3 regions of the Vibrio nigripulchritudo genome follow, and region 3 is predicted to be linked to each of the others. Evidence: predicted binding sites of a transcription regulator. Region 3 holds the regulator's gene; each other region holds the start of a gene.
The links. The regulator PurR, encoded in region 3, represses purine synthesis genes. The targets are predictions, from matches to a motif close to TNANGNAAACGTTTNCNTNA.

Region 1 (6,899 bases), 1.5 Mb from region 3:
TGGATTCACAACGTCTAACCTGCGTATTCCTGGTTACGAACAACCTTGGGAAACTGATTTCGGTAAGCCGGGTCGTATCGTTAACGCTCTGGACATCATGCTAGAAGGTCCACTCGGTGGCGCAGCGTTCAACAACGAATTTGGTCGTCCTAACCTGTTGGGCTACTTCCGTACTTACGAAGAAAAAGTGACTTCTCACGCGGGTGAAGAAGTACGTGGTTACCACAAGCCGATCATGATTGCCGGTGGTATGGGTAACATTCGCGATGAGCACGTTCAGAAGAAAGAAATCCCAGTAGGTGCGAAACTTATCGTACTGGGTGGTCCTGCGATGAACATCGGTCTTGGTGGCGGTGCGGCTTCTTCTATGGCTTCAGGTCAATCGGCAGAAGACCTGGATTTTGCTTCTGTACAGCGTGAAAACCCAGAGATGGAGCGTCGTTGTCAGGAAGTGATTGACCGTTGTTGGCAGTTGGGTGAAAACAACCCAATCGCATTTATCCACGATGTGGGCGCTGGCGGTATCTCAAACGCACTGCCAGAGTTATGTGACGATGGTGAGCGTGGCGGTAAGTTCCAGCTACGCGACGTTCCTAATGATGAGCTGAGCATGAGCCCGCTTGAAATCTGGTGTAACGAATCACAAGAGCGCTATGTAATGGCGGTCGCACCAGAAAACATGGAAACTTTTGATGCTATCTGTAAGCGTGAACGTGCTCCTTATGCGGTAGTGGGTGAAGCAACTGAAGAGCGCCACCTAACGCTGGAAGATTCACACTTCGACAACACGCCTATTGATATGCCAATGGACATCTTGTTAGGTAAAACGCCTAAGATGCACCGTGAAGCCATTACGCTTAAAGTGGATAGCCCAGCTATCGCACGTGACGGCATCGAACTGAACGAAGCGGCGGATCGTGTTCTTCGTCTTCCTACCGTGGCAGAAAAAACATTCCTTATCACCATTGGCGACCGCACCGTAACGGGCTTGGTTGCTCGTGACCAAATGGTTGGTCCTTGGCAGGTTCCAGTGGCGAACTGCGCAGTAACGGCGGCAAGCTACGATTCTTACCACGGTGAAGCGATGTCGATGGGTGAGCGTACACCAGTTGCACTGCTTGACTTCGGCGCGTCTGCTCGTTTAGCAGTAGGTGAGTCACTAACGAACATTGCAGCGACAGACATCGGCGACATCAAACACATCAAACTGTCCGCAAACTGGATGTCTCCAGCGGGTCACCCTGGCGAAGATGCTGGTCTTTACGAAGCAGTAAAAGCAGTGGGTGAAGAGCTATGTCCGACACTAGGTCTGACTATCCCTGTGGGTAAAGATTCTATGTCGATGAAGACTAAGTGGAATGAAAACGGTGAGGACAAAGAAGTCACTTCGCCACTTTCACTGGTTATCACGGCATTTGGTCGTGTGGAAGACGTACGTAAGACAGTCACTCCGCAGCTACTAACAGACAAAGGTGAATCATCTTTGGTTCTGGTCGACCTGGGTAACGGTAAGAACCGTTTAGGTGCAACAGCACTGGCACAGGTATACAAACAGTTGGGTGACAAGCCTGCTGATGTAGACAACGCTGAGCAACTAAAAGGCTTCTTCGACGCAATGCAGACCCTTGTCCGTGAAGACAAGCTGGTGGCATACCACGATAAAGGCGACGGTGGCTTGTTTGTCACCCTAGCGGAAATGGCATTCGCAGGTCATTGTGGTGTTCGAGCGAATATTGCAGAACTTGGCGAAGATGTACTGGCAGCGCTATTTAATGAAGAACTGGGTGCCGTGGTTCAGGTTAAGAACGATGACTTGGATGCAGTGCTTTCTACTCTGGCTGCGAATGGCTTGGAGACATGCTCTCACGTTATCGGTAGTGTTGAAGATTCTGACGACTTTGTTATCACTTCAGGTGATACAGTTGTGCTTGAGCGTTCACGCACAGAGCTGCGTACTATCTGGGCAGAGACAACGCACAAGATGCAAGGTCTCCGTGATAACCCTGCCTGTGCAGACCAAGAATTCGAAGCGAAGAAAGACAACTCAGACCCAGGTCTGAACGTCAAACTGAGCTACGACGTGAATGAAGACATCGCTGCACCATACATTGCGAAAGGCGCTAAACCTAAGATGGCAATCCTGCGTGAGCAGGGCGTTAACTCTCACGTTGAAATGGCTGCGGCGTTTGATCGTGCTGGTTTTGAAGCGACTGATATTCACATGAGCGACATCCTGACTGGTAAAGCAGTACTGGATGAGTACAACGGTCTTGTGGCGTGTGGTGGTTTCTCTTACGGTGACGTGTTAGGCGCAGGTGAAGGCTGGGCGAAATCCATCCTGTTCAACGGTCAGGCACGCGAGCAGTTTGAAGGCTTCTTCAAGCGTGAAGACACCTTCTCTCTTGGTGTGTGTAATGGCTGTCAGATGCTTTCAAACCTGAAAGAACTGATTCCTGGTGCTGACTTGTGGCCACGTTTCGTGCGCAACGAATCTGAGCGTTTCGAAGCTCGTTTCAGCCTGGTTGAGGTTCAGAAGTCCGACTCTGTCTTCTTCAATGGTATGGAAGGTTCTCGCATGCCAATCGCAGTGTCACACGGTGAAGGTCGTGTTGAAGTTCGCGATGCAGAGCACCTAGCCGCAATTGAAGCGTCTGGTACAGTGGCTGTGCGTTACGTTGATAACCACGGTAACCCAACGCAGCAATACCCGAACAACCCGAACGGTTCTCCAAACGCAATCACGGGTCTGACTACACAAGATGGTCGTGTAACCATCATGATGCCTCACCCAGAGCGTGTGTTCCGTACCGTAGCCAACTCTTGGTCACCAGAAGGTTGGGGCGAGAACGGCGCTTGGATGCGTATGTTCCAAAATGCTCGCAAAAATGTCGGTTAATTGAGTTTTCGCTAGCAACTGAATCTCAGTTTACCGTAACCGCCAGAGTGAAAGCTCTGGCGGTTTTTTGTACGACTGCATGAGCGTAAAAATTACGAGCAAAGTTTCTAGCTTTGGGTATAATACCGCGCTTGCCAAGGGATGGCTGAATCCCTTTACCGAAATCCCTTAGGAATACAGAAATGTCGAAAAACAGAAAATTTGCTATCCGAGTCTCCGAAAAGCGCAAAGGCTGGACAGCAGAAATTACCCGCCAAGTGACTTCTCGCCGTACTATGGTATCGAAGCGTGAAAGTGGTTTTGAGTCTGAAGCACAGGCACAAGACTGGGCGGAAAAAACGCTTGCTGAATTTGTAGAGAATCAAGCAAAGCGTAACGATCGCAAAGCAGAAAAACGTAGCGAACGTGAAGCAGCGGCATTGGCTGCCGCTGAAAAGAAAAAAGCATTCGAAGAAGCGAGAAAAATCGCTGACGAAGAAGACGACGAGTAAAACGTCTTTCCTAAGATACAAAAAAAGCTGGCAAATTGATTTGCCAGCTTTTCTTTTTTTCAGGAGATTACTTTTTCTCAGGAATCGCTTCTAGCAGTGCGACCATCTGTTCCCAGTAAAGTGCAACCGTATCGATTTTCACTTTTTCATCAGGAGAGTGCGGGAATTTGATTGTTGGACCGAAAGAAACCATGTCCATTTCAGGGTAAGGTTCTTTAAACAGACCACACTCAAGACCTGCGTGGATAACCATGATGTTTGGCTTGTGACCGTAAATGCCTTCATACATGTCACGGAAAATTGCCATGATCTCTGAATCCGCATCAGGTTTCCAACCAGGGTACGCGCCAGAGAAATCAATTTGAGCACCAGCAAGCTCGGCAATAGAACGAAGCGTGCTTTCGACTTGCTGACGACCAGAATCGATCAGAGAGCGGATAAGGCAAAGTACAGTTACTTTATCAGCTTCAGTCGTGATTACGCCCACGTTCAAAGACGTTTCCACTACACCTTCGATATCGTCACTCATACGAATCACACCATTCGGCGCAGCATTAAGAGCAGCAATAAAGCGGGATTGATCTGCTTGAGAGAATACACCGCTAGTGGTGTCAGATTCTTCATTGAAAGAAACAATGTCAGTTTCGATACGACCTAGTTCAGCGCTAAGAAGCTCAGTGTAGGTTGAAAGTAGCTCGGCAAGTTTGTCTTGGTTGGCAGCCGGTACTGCGACCGTTACCCAAGCTTCACGCGGGATTGCGTTTCGTAGGCTACCACCACGGAAATCGATTAGACGTAGATCCAGTTCTTGTGCATGACCTGCCAGGAAGCGAGCGAATAGTTTGTTCGCATTGCCGCGACCAGTGTGGATATCACAACCAGAGTGACCACCCTTTAGACCTTTCAGTGTGAGCAGGCGAGTCACGTAACCTTCCGGAAGCGCTTCACGGGTGATGTCGAATGTGATTGAGCCATCGATACCACCGGCACAACCCATGTAAACTTCGCCTTCTTGCTCGGAATCAGTGTTAAGAAGGATATCGCCTTCCAACCAGCCTTTTTCCAGACCAAAAGCACCCGTCATACCAGCTTCTTCGTCAATGGTTAGCAGCACTTCCAAAGGACCGTGCTTAATATCATCTGATGCCAGAACCGCCAGACAAGAAGCCATACCGATACCGTTGTCAGAACCTAGGGTAGTGCCTTTCGCCGTAACCCACTCGCCGTCGATATATGGTTGGATAGGGTCTTTTGTGAAGTCGTGGTCAGTGTCTTCGTTTTTCTGAGGCACCATATCAATGTGTGCTTGAAGAACCACGCCTTTTTTATTTTCCATACCAGGAGTTGCTGGCTTTTTGATGAAGATGTTTCCTGTCGGGTCGCGCTTTACATCAAAACCTTGTTCAGTCGCCCAATTAACGATGTATTGCGCGAGCTCTTCTTCATGTTTGGAAGGGTGAGGGATTGAACAAATCTTGTCGAAAAACTGCCAAAGTTTAGCGGGTTGCAACTGGCTGATTTCAGAATGGAACTCAGACACGGAAAACTCCTTTATTTTTTGAATACTGACAGGATGAAATTGTAAGTGGAGAGCAGGAAGCTAACCAAAAATCGCAACCATAGAACTGATTGCCACATTTCATCCTAATCAGCTCTGTGACGATGGGCTTAGAATACCATTTCCCTATCGGATTTACGTACCAATTCTCAATCTAATCTTTAGCAAGTGCGTAACAAATAGTTGGCAGCACCCATTTTGGTGATGGATATATCAAAATTTCTCGTAAGTTGTTATGAAATAAGTTTTATTAATAAATTGTCATTATTTGATATTTTTGTAATTAAATTACATTGATAATTTGATTTATCGCAACTTTCGAAGTTTTTTGTGATCTGGATCGATTTAGATCTTGTAATTATTTTTCGCGATGGTATATTGGCAACCAACTTCAGAGATGAAGAGAAAATGCTCAAAGGATGAGTCCGTTTATCGCCTCCAAGGAACTGAGAATCAACTTCTGTTTAATTGATTTAAAGGTGATAGCTATGAAAGGTTTACCGTCTGCGATGTTCTGGAATGTACCATCTATTTACACAGGTAACTTCGCATACCCAACCAGCTTTGGTTACTAGTCATAATCAAAGTGTGATTGAACTAATTGTTCACCCCTATAATTGGAATTCATATATAACCCAGTTTTTTTGCTGTCGGGATATCAAGATTCTACCGCCACTCAAGTTGAGTGGCGTTTTTTTATGCCTAAGAAATTCCCATTCCGTGACTTTTACCTCACATAAGCCTGCAATTTCATAACAGGCTCATTTTTAAACACTACCGTCACCAAATTTCTACGAAATGTGTACTTAGTCTAACAATGTGTTCATATTTCAACCTACAATGATGAGCTCTATGCGAAGACGGCATAGTCAAAAGTTAAGGGATTAAGTGATTGATATAAATGGTAAAGATGTGACTTGCATTCTTTATGAGTTATAGAGAAAGGGTAGAGCTTTAATTCTAGCTAGAATTTGATATTTGATATCTTTATAATTCGCGCCAATCGATTACGCAAACGTTTATTTTACACATTTTTAGGGACTCGATTATGCTCGAAAGGCTATTCAAATTGAGTGAGCACAATACCAGCGTGCGCACGGAAATCATTGCCGGGTTGACTACCTTCCTCACCATGGCTTACATCATTTTTGTTAACCCAGCAATTCTTGCTGATGCGGGTATGGATCGCGGTGCGGTATTTGTCGCGACCTGTCTTGCCGCAGCGGTGGGTTGTTTCATTATGGGTTTTGTTGCCAACTATCCGATTGCTCAGGCTCCGGGAATGGGCTTGAACGCCTTTTTCACCTATTCCGTTGTTTTAGGAATGGGTCATACGTGGCAAGTCGCACTGGCAGCTGTATTTGTCTCCGGTATTTTATTCATTCTTCTTAGCGTATTTAAGATTCGTGAGTGGATCATTAACTCCATTCCAATGTCTTTAAGAACGGGTATTTCTGCTGGTATCGGTTTGTTTTTGGCGTTTATCGGTCTTAAAAATGCGGGTATTGTTGTTGATAACCCAGCAACGTTTGTCTCTTTAGGTGCGATTACTTCTCTTCCTGCTGTTCTGGCTTCTTTGGGTTTTTTCCTGACGATTGCTCTGGTACATAAAGGTGTGAAAGGCTCTGTAATGATCGCGATTCTGGCGATCACCGGTCTGGGTCTGGCATTTGGTGATGTGCAGTGGGGCGGCGTAGTTTCAATGCCACCAAGCATTGCGCCAACATTCATGCAACTGGATTTCTCTGCCGTATTTGAAATTGGCATGATTTCTGTGGTGTTTGCATTCTTGTTTGTCGATTTGTTTGATACAGCAGGGACTCTGGTTGGCGTTGCACAAAAAGCTGACCTGATTCAGAAAGATGGCAAAATTCCTCGCCTGAACCGTGCCCTTCTTGCGGATTCGACCGCTACCTCTGTGGGTGCTGTTCTGGGTACGTCGAACACGACTTCT
Region 2 (6,899 bases), 1.3 Mb from region 3:
CAAATTGCTTATCTGGTTTGCCACGAAATTGACCACAGGCGTGGCATAACGCGTGTACAAACTGGCATAGAGTGCCAAGGCTGAAACGACGATCAGCAGCAAGATCAAAACCACAAACGTGGAGGCTTTTCTCATGTCCCTTGTTCCAAATTCCTTAATCCAGCTTTCAGATTGGCTCAATTATCGATTGGATTCAATAAAAAGCCCCTCAAAAGAGGGGCTTGGTAATGGATTTGATAACTCAATCCGGTTTAATCAAGCTGTGGACCTGCTGCAACCAGAGACTTGCCCTCGTCGTTATCCGTGTACTGAGCAAAGTTATTGATGAAGCGTTGTGCTAAATCAGTTGCCTTGCTGTCCCACTGTAGTGGGTCTGTGTAGGTATCACGAGGGTCAAGGATTTCAGGATCCACTCCGTGAAGTGCCGTCGGAACTTCCAGGTTGAACACTGGAATCACTTTGGTATCAGCATGGTCAATCGAACCATCCAGAATCGCGTCGATGATGCCACGGGTATCCTGAATGGAGATACGCTTGCCTGTACCATTCCAACCGGTATTGACCAGGTAAGCTTCCGCGCCTGCTGCTTCCATACGTTTTACCAGTACTTCTGCGTACTGCGTTGGGTGTAGCGTCAGGAAGGCTGCGCCAAATGCCGCTGAAAACGTAGGTGTTGGCTCAGTAATGCCACGCTCAGTACCTGCCAGTTTGGCGGTAAAGCCAGACAGGAAGTGGTACTTAGTCTGCTCTGGTGTCAGTTTCGATACCGGAGGTAGCACACCAAACGCATCAGCTGTCAGGAAGATCACTTTCTGAGCGTGACCCGCTTTCGATACTGGTTTTACGATGTTTTCGATGTGATGGATAGGGTAAGAAACTCGGGTGTTCTCGGTTTTCGAACCGTCTTCAAAGTCGATAGAGCCATCAGCGCGAACGGTAACATTCTCTAGCAGTGCATCGCGGCGGATGGCATTGTAGATGTCGGGTTCCGCTTCTTTAGACAGGCGAATGGTCTTCGCGTAGCAACCGCCTTCGAAGTTAAAGATGCCATCGTCATCCCAACCGTGCTCATCATCACCAATCAACTGGCGTTTAGGGTCGGTTGAAAGTGTCGTTTTACCTGTGCCAGACAAGCCGAAGAATACAGCGACATCGCCGTCTTCACCGACATTGGCACTACAGTGCATGGATGCAATGCCTTTCAGAGGCAGCAAGTAGTTCATAACGGCAAACATGCCTTTCTTCATTTCGCCACCGTACCAAGTGCCGCCAATGATCTGGACGCGCTCAGTTAGGTTAAAGGCAATGAAGTTTTCTGAATTGAGACCTTGGGCTTCCCAGTTAGGGTTGGTCACTTTTGCACCGTTCATGACAACAAAGTCAGGTTCGAACGTTGCTAATTCTTCTTCTGTCGGGCGGATAAACATGTTTTTCACGAAGTGAGCCTGCCATGCGACTTCTGTGATGATGCGAACACTCAGGCGAGTGTCTGGGTTTGCACCACAGAAACCATCGATGACGAACAGACGTTTTCCTGAAAGCTGGTTGGTCACCAGATCACGCAATTCTGTCCACACTTCCTGATTAATGGGTTTGTTATCGTTTTTACCTTGATCAGACCACCACAGAGTGTCCTTGGTGGTGTCGTCCTTAACGATGTACTTATCCTTAGGGGAGCGACCAGTAAAAATACCAGTGTCTACAGCAACAGCACCAAGCTCGGTGACGGTGCCTTTTTCGTAGCCTTCCAGCTCTGGGCGAGTTTCTTCTTCGAACAACTGCTCATAACTAGGGTTACGTAAAACCTCAGTCACGCCAGTGATTCCGTGTTGGGTAAGATCAATGTGTGCAGCCTTTGTATGTTCCATAACGGTCATAGGTGCTCCTTGTAGGGTATAAATTGTAGGGATTTTGTAATTATTTATAGTTTTGTGCTCACCAATTTAGCAACTTTGAGCAAACTCAAATCAGGTCTTTTAATCATATATTATCCCCGAGGTGAGTGAGGTTTTTTTGCTCTTGTCACAGATTTGGTAGGGCTATTTTATCGCTCGCGCAATCCTTTGCGCTAGATCAAAAGAATTATTAATTTGACAAAAATAAGTATAGCGTACGGTGATATAAATGCGTGTTTTAGTAGCGAAAAAGCATAAAAAAAGCCGACATATTGTCGGCTTTCTAGTGATATTTTTGACGCTTATTAAAGTGTGAAAAATAATCAATTAATGAATGGTGTCGTTTCCATTACTGGCTTGCTCATAGAGCTCAGATACTTGTGATTCGTCGAACGAATAATTCGTGCCGCAGTAATCACAATGTAAAGAAACGGATCCTTCTGTCGCCAAAATGTCATTAATTTCATCTCGGGAAACTGTAATGATGGCAGCACCACTTCGCTCTCGTGAACAACCACAATGGAATTCAACAGGTTGGGGCTCAAACAATTGCACCTTTTCCTGATTGTATAAGCGATACAGCACTTCGTTTGCAGGCAGGCTGAACAGCTCTTCATTTTTAACCGTGTTGGTCAGTTGCTCAAGGTGCTCGAAGTCGTCAGGTGTGCCTGTGCCGTCTGGCATGATCTGAAGAAGCATACCTGCTGCATGCGGCTTGCCTTCAAATTCACCCAGGCGGAACCACAAACGAGTCTGAAGTTGCTCGGAACGTTCAAAGTAAGCTTCAAGCACTTCAGACAATGTTTCACCTTCCAGACCAACTACACCTTGATAGCGTTCGCCTTGTTTAGGTGCAATGGTAATCACTAAGTGACCTTTACCCATTAGCTGATGAAGGGTTGCATCTTCTGCTATGTCACCATCCCAACGTGCGACACCACGAACTTTCTGATCATGATCGCCATTAATTACCGCCAGAGACACAGGACCATCGCCCTGAAGCTGAAGGGTAATAGAGCCTTCAAATTTCAGTGTTGCGGTAAGCAGAGTCGTGGCGACGAGTAGCTCACCCAACAGGTTTTGTACCGGTGCTGGGTATTCCTTGCTTGAAATGATCTGTTGGTAGGTTTCGTCCAGTTGTACCAACTCGCCACGTACCGAAAGGTCTTCAAATAGGTAGCGATTCAAAAGGTTGTTTGACATGCGTGGAGCTCCAGCATTTATTGATTCTTAAACTTAATAATGTCACGACGCTGTTTTTTGTCCGGGCGTCTTTCCGGGCTTGGACTATAAAGTGCGTTAAGCTTTCTCTTCTGCGTGTTTTCTTCACGCTTTAGAATGCTCTCTTCAGTTTCGCGGTATAGCGTCTGAGCTTCTGGAGCGCCACGGCGTTGATCGGAAATCTTCTCAATCACTACCGTTTTTTCTTCATGCCCCTGTCTCAAAACGATCGTAGCACCAAGCTCTACAATCTTGCTCGGCTTTGAGCGTTGCCCATTATAATGGACTTTGCCGCCATCAACCATATTCCGTGCTATGGATCGCGTTTTGTAGAAACGGGCTGCCCAGAGCCACTTATCGAGCCGGACTGTGGCAGTATTTGAACTCATAGTAAATTCACGCCTCTAATGATTGACTTAACTAATGATTTACACAATGGTGACGATAACGGGGGTTTTCAACCTAAAATGGGATGAAACGTAAGCAGTCTGGAACCTGTTATTGTGAATTGTTGCTAATCTTTATAAGAACGATATTTGGTAACAATCAATTTATATGACAATGTGCAAACCTTTGTGTAGGCTTTGGCTTTTATTTATCAGACTGCCTAACCATTTCTGAAGTTTTAATACAGGGAGCGCATGATACATGTCATCGTCGTTGGTGCAAAAATATCAATTGGATCAGAAGTTCAGTGCTTTTCTTGCGCTTGCTGTAAAGCAGCAGGGAAAGTTGAGCGCTTGGGTGACATTATTACTGATCGCCATTTCTGCCTGGATTCTCGGGCAACTTAGCTGGCAGCTGATTCCACAAGACTCTGAAGTAGCGCGCTGGTCTCCAAACGCGGTGATTACTCAGCCTGGTCAGGGTTCGAGTAATGCGAATTCTGGCGATGCTGTTGCTTCACTGCTCGATGCCCATCTTTTTGGTCGCTATTCCGACAAACCCGCCGCGAAACCCAAACCAAAACCAGTAGTAAAAGACGCACCTAAAACGCGCTTGAGTTTAGTGCTGGTTGGCGTGGTGGCAAGTTCGGTTGAAGAAAGCAGCCTTGCCGTCATTGCTAACCGTGGTCAGCAGCAAACTTACGGTATTGGTGAGCAAATCGAAGGAACAAGAGCTTCGTTGAAAAATGTGCTAGTGGATCGCGTTATTATCGATAATCAGGGTCAAGATGAAACTTTGATGCTTGAAGGTGTCGAATACAGCAAGTTGGCACAGGAAAGTCAGCCACTGGCTCCACCACCACCTGATTCAAATGTTGGCGATTTGCCTGATGTGAACGAAATTGAGCAAATTCGACGCGAAATTTCGCAAAATCCACAGCAAATTATGCAATATATCCGTTTGTCACAAGTTCGCCGAGACGGAAATATTGTCGGCTATCGTGTGGGACCCGGCAGCCAGAGAGAACTGTTTGATGCCGTGGGCCTAAAAGATGGTGACATTGCTACACAATTGAACGGTGCTGACTTGAGCGACCCATCTGCGATGGGCAAAGTGTGGCAGACCATATCTGATATGACGGAATTGAACCTGACGGTCGAGCGTGACGGTCAGAGGCACGAAATCTTTATTGAGTTTTAAGACTGGCGCTGGAACGCGTCAGGATATAAGTGGGAGAATCACGTGAAACAGTGGTTAAACAAAGGAACCTGGTTGCTGGCTGGTAGCCTCGCTTGGTCACCAGCTTTGGTGGCAAACGAGTTTAGTGCCAGTTTCAAAGGGACCGACATCAAAGAGTTCATCAATATTGTTGGACGCAATCTTGAAAAGACCATCATCGTCGACCCAGCCATCCGCGGAAAAATTGATGTCCGCAGCTACGATGTGCTGAATGAAGAGCAGTACTACCACTTTTTCCTTAACGTTTTGGAAGTGTACGGCTTCGCAGCAGTGGAAATGGAAAACGGTGTCCTGAAAATTGTCCGTGATAAAGATGCCAAAACGGCAGCCATTCCTGTAGTTGGGGATGAAACACGTGTACAGGGCGATGCGGTAATCACGCGAGTGGTAGCGGTACGAAATGTATCAGTGAGAGAGCTGTCCCCATTGCTTCGTCAACTGAATGACAATGCAGGTGCGGGTAACGTCGTTCACTACGATCCAGCGAACATCATTTTGATCACTGGACGTGCGGCTGTGGTTAACCGCCTGGCAGAAATTATTGAGCGCGTTGACCGTGCCGGTGACAAAGAAATTGAAGTCGTTGAGCTGAAAAATGCCTCAGCGGCAGAAATGGTACGAATTGTTGAAGCGTTGAACAAATCAACAGCACAGAAAAACACTCCCGCGTTTCTCGAACCAAAACTGGTCGCGGATGAGCGTACCAACTCCATCCTTATTTCAGGCGATCCGCAGGTACGTAAGCGTCTGCGTAAGTTGATCATGCAATTGGATGTCGAAATGGCAACCAAAGGCAACAACCGCGTCGTTTATCTGAAATATGCCAAAGCAGAAGACTTGGTCGATGTACTGAAAGGTGTGTCTGATAATCTGCAAGCTGAGAAACAAGGTGGCGCTCAGGGCGCTGCATCAGCGAAAAGCCGAAATGAAGTCATGATTTCTGCGCACCCTGGTACCAATGCATTGGTCGTGACTGCGCCGCCAGACATCATGCGTGCGATAGAAGATGTTATTGCTCAATTGGATATTCGCCGCGCTCAAGTACTTATTGAAGCTATGATCGTTGAGTTGGCAGAAGGCGATGGCGCGAACCTGGGTGTTCAATGGGGTAACCTAAACACAGGTGCGGTCATTCAGTACTCAAACTCCGGCGCATCCATTGGCAGCGTAATGGTGGGCTTGGAAGAAGCCAAAGACACCACAGAGAAAAAAACGATTCGTGACAGCGATACGGGTGCCATCAAATACTACGAAGAAACCACCACCAAAGGTGATTATTCAACGCTTGCAAAAGCATTGGGTGGGGTAAACGGTGCGGCACTTAGCCTGATGGCAGGTGACTGGACTGCTCTTGTTAGCGCAGTGGCTAGTGATACCAGCTCCAACATTCTTTCATCACCAAGCATTACGGTAATGGATAACGGTGAAGCATCGTTTATCGTTGGTGAAGAAGTCCCTGTTTTGACAGGCTCTGCGGCCGGTTCAAACAATGACAACCCATTCAGTACCGTTGAACGTAAAGAAGTGGGTATCAAGCTGAAAGTTGTCCCTCAAATTAACGAAGGCGACTCAGTTCAGCTAACCATCGAACAAGAAGTGTCTAACGTACTCGGTGCAAACGGTGCGGTAGATGTTCGATTTGCTAAGCGTCAGCTCAACACCTCGGTAATGATCCAAGATGGTCAGATGCTGGTTCTAGGCGGTCTTATCGACGAGCGTGCTTTGGAAAGTGAAGCGAAAGTTCCGCTACTTGGTGACATCCCAGTCCTTGGTCACTTGTTCAAGTCGACCAGTACACAGGTTGAAAAGAAAAACCTGATGGTCTTCATCAAGCCAACCATCATTCGAGATGGCGTTACAGCAGACGGCATCAGCCAGCGCAAGTACAACTACATTCGCGCCGAGCAACTGCTTAAAGCGGAAGAAGGTCTGAAACTACTGAGTGATGAATTTGTTCCTGTACTTCCTAAGTACGGAGAAGACATTCGTCATCCTGAAGAGCTTAGAGCGTTCATCGAGCAGTTGGAGGCGAAATAATGGCGGATACGCTGGTCGTTTCTGAAGGCTTTGTGCGACTGCCCTTTGCCTTCGCTAACCGACATAAAGTGGCGATGGAAGTCGCCGCTCAGCCAGACGGATTGCCAAGCCTCTATTACG
Region 3 (6,899 bases):
ACAATATCAGTATTTTCGCTTGATTTGCTTGGTGGGATGAGAAATTTATCAACAAAATTCCATTCTCTTAGCTTTATCAGATCAGGCTCACCATGTGAGCGACAGTTATCTCTTCGGAGATCACCCAAAATGTTGTTTTGTGCTTTCAAGCTAGCGATGCAATGTCGTCTTGGCATATGGCTGCATGCTGTCTCAGCACATGGACGTATGCCGCGACGATTTGAGGTTCTCTCTGATTGTTCGGATTGAAAACTATAAGATATGGAGATATATAATGGCTGGTGTATTAGGAATGATTTTGGCGGGGGGAGAGGGCTCCAGATTAAGACCTCTGACAGAATCACGCAGTAAACCCTCGGTGCCATTTGGAGGAAGTTATCGTCTGATAGACTTCGCTCTGAATAATTTCGTAAATGCAGACTTAATGAGAATTTACGTTCTCACGCAGTTTAAGTCGCAATCCCTTTACCTTCACATGAAAAAAGGCTGGAACTTGTCGGGGATTACTGACAGGTTTATCGACCCGATTCCTGCGCAAATGCGCGACGGAAAACGCTGGTACGAAGGAACAGCAGACGCCATCTATCAGAACATTCGCTTTATAGAGCTTGCGCAGCCAGATCAGGTGTGCATCTTTGGCTCGGATCACATCTACAAAATGGACATCCGACAAATGTTGGATTTCCACAAGCGAATGGAAGCGAAGCTTACGGTTTCTGCTCTTCGTATGCCACTTAAAGAAGCATCGCAATTTGGCGTGATTGAAGTGGATAAAAACGGGAAGATGATTGGTTTCCAAGAAAAGCCGGAAAACCCTAAACCTATCCCGGGTAGCCCAGATGAAGCGCTGGTCTCTATGGGGAATTACATTTTTGAAGCCGATGCTCTAGGAAAAGAACTACGCGAAGATGCCGATAATGGTTCTTCAAGCCATGATTTTGGCAAAGACATCATTCCAAAAATGTTCCCGGCGGGTGAGGTTTACGTTTATGATTTCTCAACCAACAAAATTAACGGTGAGCGTGCCACCGCTTATTGGCGTGATGTCGGAACTATTGATTCTTACTGGGCGGCACATATGGATTTGCTGGACAAAGATCCGGAGTTCTCTCTCTACAACCGTAGTTGGCCGCTTCATACCTACTACCCGCCATTACCACCCGCAACTTTTGTCGATAGTAACGACGACTGCCGAGTTCGGGTGAATGACAGCTTAGTGTCGGGGGGCAGCTACATTCAGGGGTCATCTATCCATAAATCGGTGTTAGGATATCGAAGCAACGTTGCCAGCGGCTCCGTTATCAGCGAATCGATTCTGTTAGGTGATGTAAAAATTGGTGCGGGCTGTAAAATACGCCGAACCATTATTGATAAAGATGTCGAGATTGCACCGGGAACCGTCATTGGTGAAGACTTAGAATTGGATTCTCAACGTTTTCATGTCTCACCGGAAGGCATTGTCGTCATCAAGAAAGGAACAAAAGTTGGGTTCTAAGATGGATCACATGAATATCTGGTTTACGGTTTCTGAAGCGGAAGGTTTGGTAAAAAGCGGCGGTTTAGCCGATGTAGCAAAAGCGCTGCCTAAAGCTCTGCAAACATTGGGACACGATGTATCTATCGCCATTCCAGGGTATCGGACGTTGCCAGGGCGGGAAGAGGCAGAGGTGGTACTGACTACAGAGCTTGATTTCTGGCCTCATGTTAAATATCAGGTTAAGAAGTTAGATCTGGATGGGGTTCCCGTTTTTGCGGTTGAATGTCATCAGTATTTTGATAGAAGTGAACTGTACGCTGAGTCGAATCAGGCATACCCTGATAACGGTGAGCGTTTTGGATTCTTTGCTTCTGCGTGCCTTGATATGCTGCCCAAGCTAGGCATAAAACCAGATATTGTCCATGCCAATGACTGGCATACAGGGCTTGTGCCTTTTCTTCTAAAAACCCGTTACGAACACGATGAACGCTTTCAATCTATTCGAAGCGTTTTAACGGTTCATAACGCGATTTTTAAAGGGATTTACTCCTACCACGACTTGGAAATTATTCCGGAACTTAACCTGTCTGGTTTGGAAAACATCCAGTACGGACAAGATCACATCAGCATGCTTAGAGCCGGTGTGGCATATGCCGATAAGGTGAATGCGGTTAGCCCTAATTATGCAGCGGAGCTCATGACTGCCCTGGGTTCTCATGGGATGGTGGATGACTTTGTTCATCGCAGTGCCGACCTATACGGAATACTGAATGGCTGTGATTACAGTGAATGGGATCCAAGAACTGACAGATATCTGGAGTATCACTACGAGGCTAGTGCCTCTAGCATTGCTGAAGGAAAACAGCTCAACAAACGCCAGCTTCAAAATGAAGTGGGGCTTCCTGTAAATCAGAATCTTCCTGTTTTTGGAATGGTTTGCCGTTTGACACATCAGAAAGGTTTTCACTATCTGCTGCCAATACTTGAACAGTTTCTGCTGAATGATGCTCAAGTAGTGATTGTTGGAACGGGAGAGCCACAGGTTGCAGCCAAGTTGCATGAGATAGCTCGTCGCTTCCCCAACAAACTCGCGTTTATTGAAGCATACAATAATCGCCTGGCGCACTTGGTGGAGGCTGGGGCAGATTTCTTCCTTATGCCTTCTGAATTTGAAGCTTGTGGTCTGAATCAGATCTACAGTATGGCTTATGGTACGTTGCCAATCGTTCGAGAGGTCGGGGGACTGAAAGACACGGTAACGGACTATGATACCGATAGGGTCAGCGCAACCGGGTTTGGTTTTTTGGAGCCTACACCGGAAGCCTTACTCATAGCAATGCAGCGGGCACTCATATTCTATCTTCAGCAACCTGAAGAGATGCTCAGAGTACAGCTCAATGCAATGAATACCGAGTTTAGTTGGGACGCATCCGCCAAAGAATACGTCAATATGTATCAGGCAGCCTTACTTCATTAAAAAAGTCAAAATAACGTTAAGCCTCCTTACGGGAGGCTTTTTCTTATCTTAAGTCTATAAAATTACTATACTTTCATTTGTTCACATAACAAATCATGATTGATGAAGCTTGATGAATACTGCTTAAACCACATATTTGTTCAGAGTGTGGTAAGCTTTTAGATAATAAAATAAGAAAGTTTCAAAAATATTGTTAAGCGATGTCTAACTCATTGTTATTTCATAAGGTATATACCCACCCAACCAGCTCTGAATGGGTGGTTTTTGTTCATGGTGCTGGTGGCAGTTCTTCGATTTGGTTCAAGCAAATCAAGGCATACAAGCAGCATTTCAACCTATTACTCATCGACTTGAGAGGTCATGGCAAGTCCAATAACCTGTTTCAGGGGTTGATGAAAAAGAGCTATACCTTCAAAGATATCTGTCAGGATATTCTTCAGGTATTGGATCATCTTAAGATTCAGTCCGCGCATTTTGTCGGAATGTCATTGGGCACCATCATTGTCCGAAATCTTGCTGAAATGGCATCAGAAAGAGTGTCTACCATGGTGATGGGAGGCGCTGTAACGCGTTTTGACATCCGTTCTCAGGTGTTGGTGAAGGTAGGGGACTGGAGCAAGCATATCATCCCGTATATGTGGTTATACAGCTTGTTTGCCTATATCGTAATGCCTCAACGAAACCAGAAAGAATCTCGGCACCTGTTTGTCCGCGAAGCTAAGAAGTTGTGCCAGAAAGAATTTAAGCGTTGGTATACCTTGTCGGCAGACGTTAACCCACTGATGAAGTATTTCCGTGAGAAGGAGCTTCCTATTCCGACTCTTTATCTGATGGGTGACAAAGACTATATGTTCTTAAGACCGGTCAAAGAGATGGTCAAAGTACATAAGCAGAGCGCACTGATTGAAATCCCAGATTGTGGGCATGTGTGTAACGTAGAAAAGCCGGACATTTTTAACGAAGAGTCGATAGAGTTTATTCGTCAACATTCTCGCTGACCTGATAGCCGCACTTCCAGCAGGCACCAAACTGCGCTTCAATCCACTCATCACACTCAGGGCAGCACCAGTTGGGCTGCTCTCTGTTCTCCGATTGGTTTAGATAAGCATCGACTATGGTTTTTGCCTTGTCGTACTGGTATTCGTTTAATAACCAGATATAGGGTTCTGTATCGGAACCAAAAGGCAACTCACCCTGTAGACCAAACAAACCTTCTCCTCGTACTTCCACATCTACCCCTTGCGCTTTTAGCAATTCGCAAACAATGTGGGCTTCTGTAGGCAGCGAGGCAGAGTACAACTTCATAATGATTCCTATTTGGTTTGGTCGAATGACCTGGAGTTATATTAAGTATGACAGGAGTCTAGAGAGTGTGGTTTGTTGCTCTGCACCAAACTGTGAATTGCAGCAATAAAAAAGCCTCCGAGAGGAGGCTTTTTTACAAAGGTTACTTAGCTCAGACGCTTCATCAATTCATCTCGCCTGTCTTGAGGAATGACAGACCAATGAGTTCCTTTGATAGCACCTTCAAGTGCCCATAGAAGCTCAAGCCCCACATCACTAGAATGTGTTTGCTTGATGGCTTTATAAGCTTCTACTGAACCATAATCCTGCAATTCTTGAACAGAGGATATACCTGCTTTTTTAAGCATTCGTTCAGTGCCCAAACGCAGGTTTGGCAGATCTTTAAGGCGAGTGGGTTTAGTCTCGGCTTGCTTCTGCTTTTCAGTTCTCGCAACTTTGAGTGCTTGCGATGCTTTTTCGATGATGTCGTCAGTATTTTCCCAGCTGATTTCTGGGAGGGCAAAATACTTGGTGACGACCGGGAATCCACGCTTTTTGTAAACGTAAGGCTTTAGACCTTGTTGCTCGAACTTTTGAGCACTTTTTGAGTCAGCTCTGATATGTAACGTGTTTTGAACTACTAAGGCGAACATAGTGTCGTCGGCAAAAATGCCAAAACCACCAAACATTGAACGTGATTTAATCGTCCCTAATGGTTCAAATAGCTTCAATGAGTTTTTAAGTATTGGTTTATCCATGCTGTACTGTCTCGGCTAAAGAAGTTATGCCACTACTAAGTTCAGGTCCGAGAAAAAATAGCAAAGTGATGCAGCCAGATGTCAGAGTTCGGTTAACTCTGGAAAAGAAGTATGCATATTTGCCATCGGCAACCCCGCTACCATTTGGATTTTTTATACATCCATTTAGGCCGGAAGCTTTGCGTCCCACTTTTTCAAATGGTTTGCCCTGTGCGTGACAGTAAAATCATAGAGAAAAAATTGAACAAGAATCACATCGAGATGCCTCTAGTGTGATCTTAATCCAAAAAATAAATGCATAGATATAAATATTGTTTCTTATTTGACCAAAAACGCAAAAAGCCTGGATTATAACCAGGCTTTATTAGAATTAACTAAATCAATTTAACTTTTTAACAGAACTTCGCTCTATGATCTCCGGATGCATTTCGAAGATTCTCTTATCATGCTCTTTGTCTTTGATTCGCTGAAGTAAGATTTCAAATGCGGTTTTCCCGACACGACGTTTTGGCTGGTGAACGGTAGTCAGGGGAGGGGAGAAATACCCAGACAGTTCAATGTTGTCGTAACCGATGATTGATATGTCATCAGGAACACGCAAACCATTCTCCTGCAAACGGCTAATCACACCTAGTGCCATAAGGTCGTTAAAACAGAACACAGCAGTTGGGCGTTTGTCCATTGCTAGGATCTTGTCTGCTGCGATAACGGCTGTGTCACACTCAAAGTTACCCACAAGAATTCGTTCTTGGTTGAACTCCACGCCAAATTCATTCAGTGCGCGTTTGTAACCTTCAACACGCTCGATACACGCCACCTTTTCTTCGTGACCAGTTAAACAAGCAATGTCAGTGTGACCATTTTCGAGCAAATACTTGGTTGCCAGATAGCCCCCTTCTTCGGAGTTATCAATAATCTTATCAGCCTGAGAACTTTCAGGACCCCAGTCCATGATGACCTTAGGAATAGAGGCATGTGCATCCAGCATTTCGCGAAGATCTTCAGTCAGATCAGAACACATGACTAAGATGCCATCGACGCGTTTTTCTGCCAGCATACGGATGTAGTCGCGTTGCTTTTCGTAGATACCACCAGTGTTACATAAAATGAGTGTGTAGCCTTGTCGGTAACAGTAGCTTTCTACACCATCAACAACCTCGGCAAAAAACGGGTTGCTTGATTGTGTAACCAACATTCCTATCGTTCGTGTGGTATTGCATTTTAGGCTTCGCGCTACTGCACTTGGTGCGTAGTTCAGTTCATCGACTGCTTTTTTTACTTTTTCTTGTGTGGCTTCAGCGACAAAGCGAGTTTTGTTAATAACGTGGGATACCGTTGTAGTCGATACTCCGGCTAGTCGTGCGACATCTTTAATTGTGGCCATAAAACAAATATCCTGTAGAGCCTGGCTGAGAGGTAAAATCAAAATTCAGCGGGCGGATTTTAATTGTATTATTTAAATTCGGCTAAAAACACAAAAACCGCTATTAAAACAGCGGCTTAGGTTAAACATTTCAGCGATTTCATATTTTATCGTTTGCGATCACGATCTTAGTCTTTAATTCGGCATTAGACAATGGACGGATTCGTAAAAATTTATACCAAGTGTCACATTTATGAAGATAACGAATTCGAATTAAGCAACTAGGTTTATATCTCATGTATTATCACCAAATATCTCGCAGTGGCTTTGGTATACCTATTCTCCAGCTATGTAATCGCAGTCCAATCGGATGAAGTCTATTAAAAGCTGAGAAACAGAGGCATAGAAACCAAAGTCATCATACTTTTGACAGTTTTCATTAAACTGTGGCAGCCATGTCATAAGATGTGTTTCAATAAAATCTTTCTGTTCCAACAGTGCTTTTTCAAGCGCTTCTTCATTGAGAATTTCGTTTGATTT

Region 1: a site for PurR is predicted at 5,953-5,972, ahead of QMG91_RS13465 (NCS2 family permease). Genes of this name have one in related genera too.
Region 2: a site for PurR is predicted at 2,052-2,071, ahead of pckA (phosphoenolpyruvate carboxykinase (ATP)). Genes of this name have one in related genera too.

The regions. Positions count from the first base shown of each region.
Region 1 covers NZ_AP027049.1:2,933,168-2,940,066, reverse strand. Annotated here, with positions in the region: gene purL (phosphoribosylformylglycinamidine synthase) at 1-2,896, shown strand, start outside; gene QMG91_RS13475 (DUF3622 domain-containing protein) at 3,079-3,387, shown strand; gene QMG91_RS13470 (aminoacyl-histidine dipeptidase) at 3,455-4,927, opposite strand; gene QMG91_RS13465 (NCS2 family permease) at 5,994-6,899, shown strand, end outside.
Region 2 covers NZ_AP027049.1:132,673-139,571, forward strand. Annotated here, with positions in the region: gene QMG91_RS00620 (AsmA family protein) at 1-135, opposite strand, end outside; gene pckA (phosphoenolpyruvate carboxykinase (ATP)) at 252-1,877, opposite strand; gene hslO (Hsp33 family molecular chaperone HslO) at 2,223-3,098, opposite strand; gene hslR (ribosome-associated heat shock protein Hsp15) at 3,116-3,505, opposite strand; gene gspC (type II secretion system protein GspC) at 3,765-4,703, shown strand; gene gspD (type II secretion system secretin GspD) at 4,746-6,779, shown strand; gene gspE (type II secretion system ATPase GspE) at 6,779-6,899, shown strand, end outside.
Region 3 covers NZ_AP027049.1:1,421,165-1,428,063, forward strand. Annotated here, with positions in the region: gene glgC (glucose-1-phosphate adenylyltransferase) at 275-1,495, shown strand; gene glgA (glycogen synthase GlgA) at 1,497-2,954, shown strand; gene QMG91_RS06740 (alpha/beta fold hydrolase) at 3,155-3,952, shown strand; gene QMG91_RS06745 (putative signal transducing protein) at 3,930-4,259, opposite strand; gene QMG91_RS06750 (TfoX/Sxy family DNA transformation protein) at 4,406-4,996, opposite strand; cyclic di-GMP riboswitch class I at 5,121-5,214, opposite strand; gene purR (HTH-type transcriptional repressor PurR) at 5,376-6,380, opposite strand; gene torD (molecular chaperone TorD) at 6,696-6,899, opposite strand, start outside.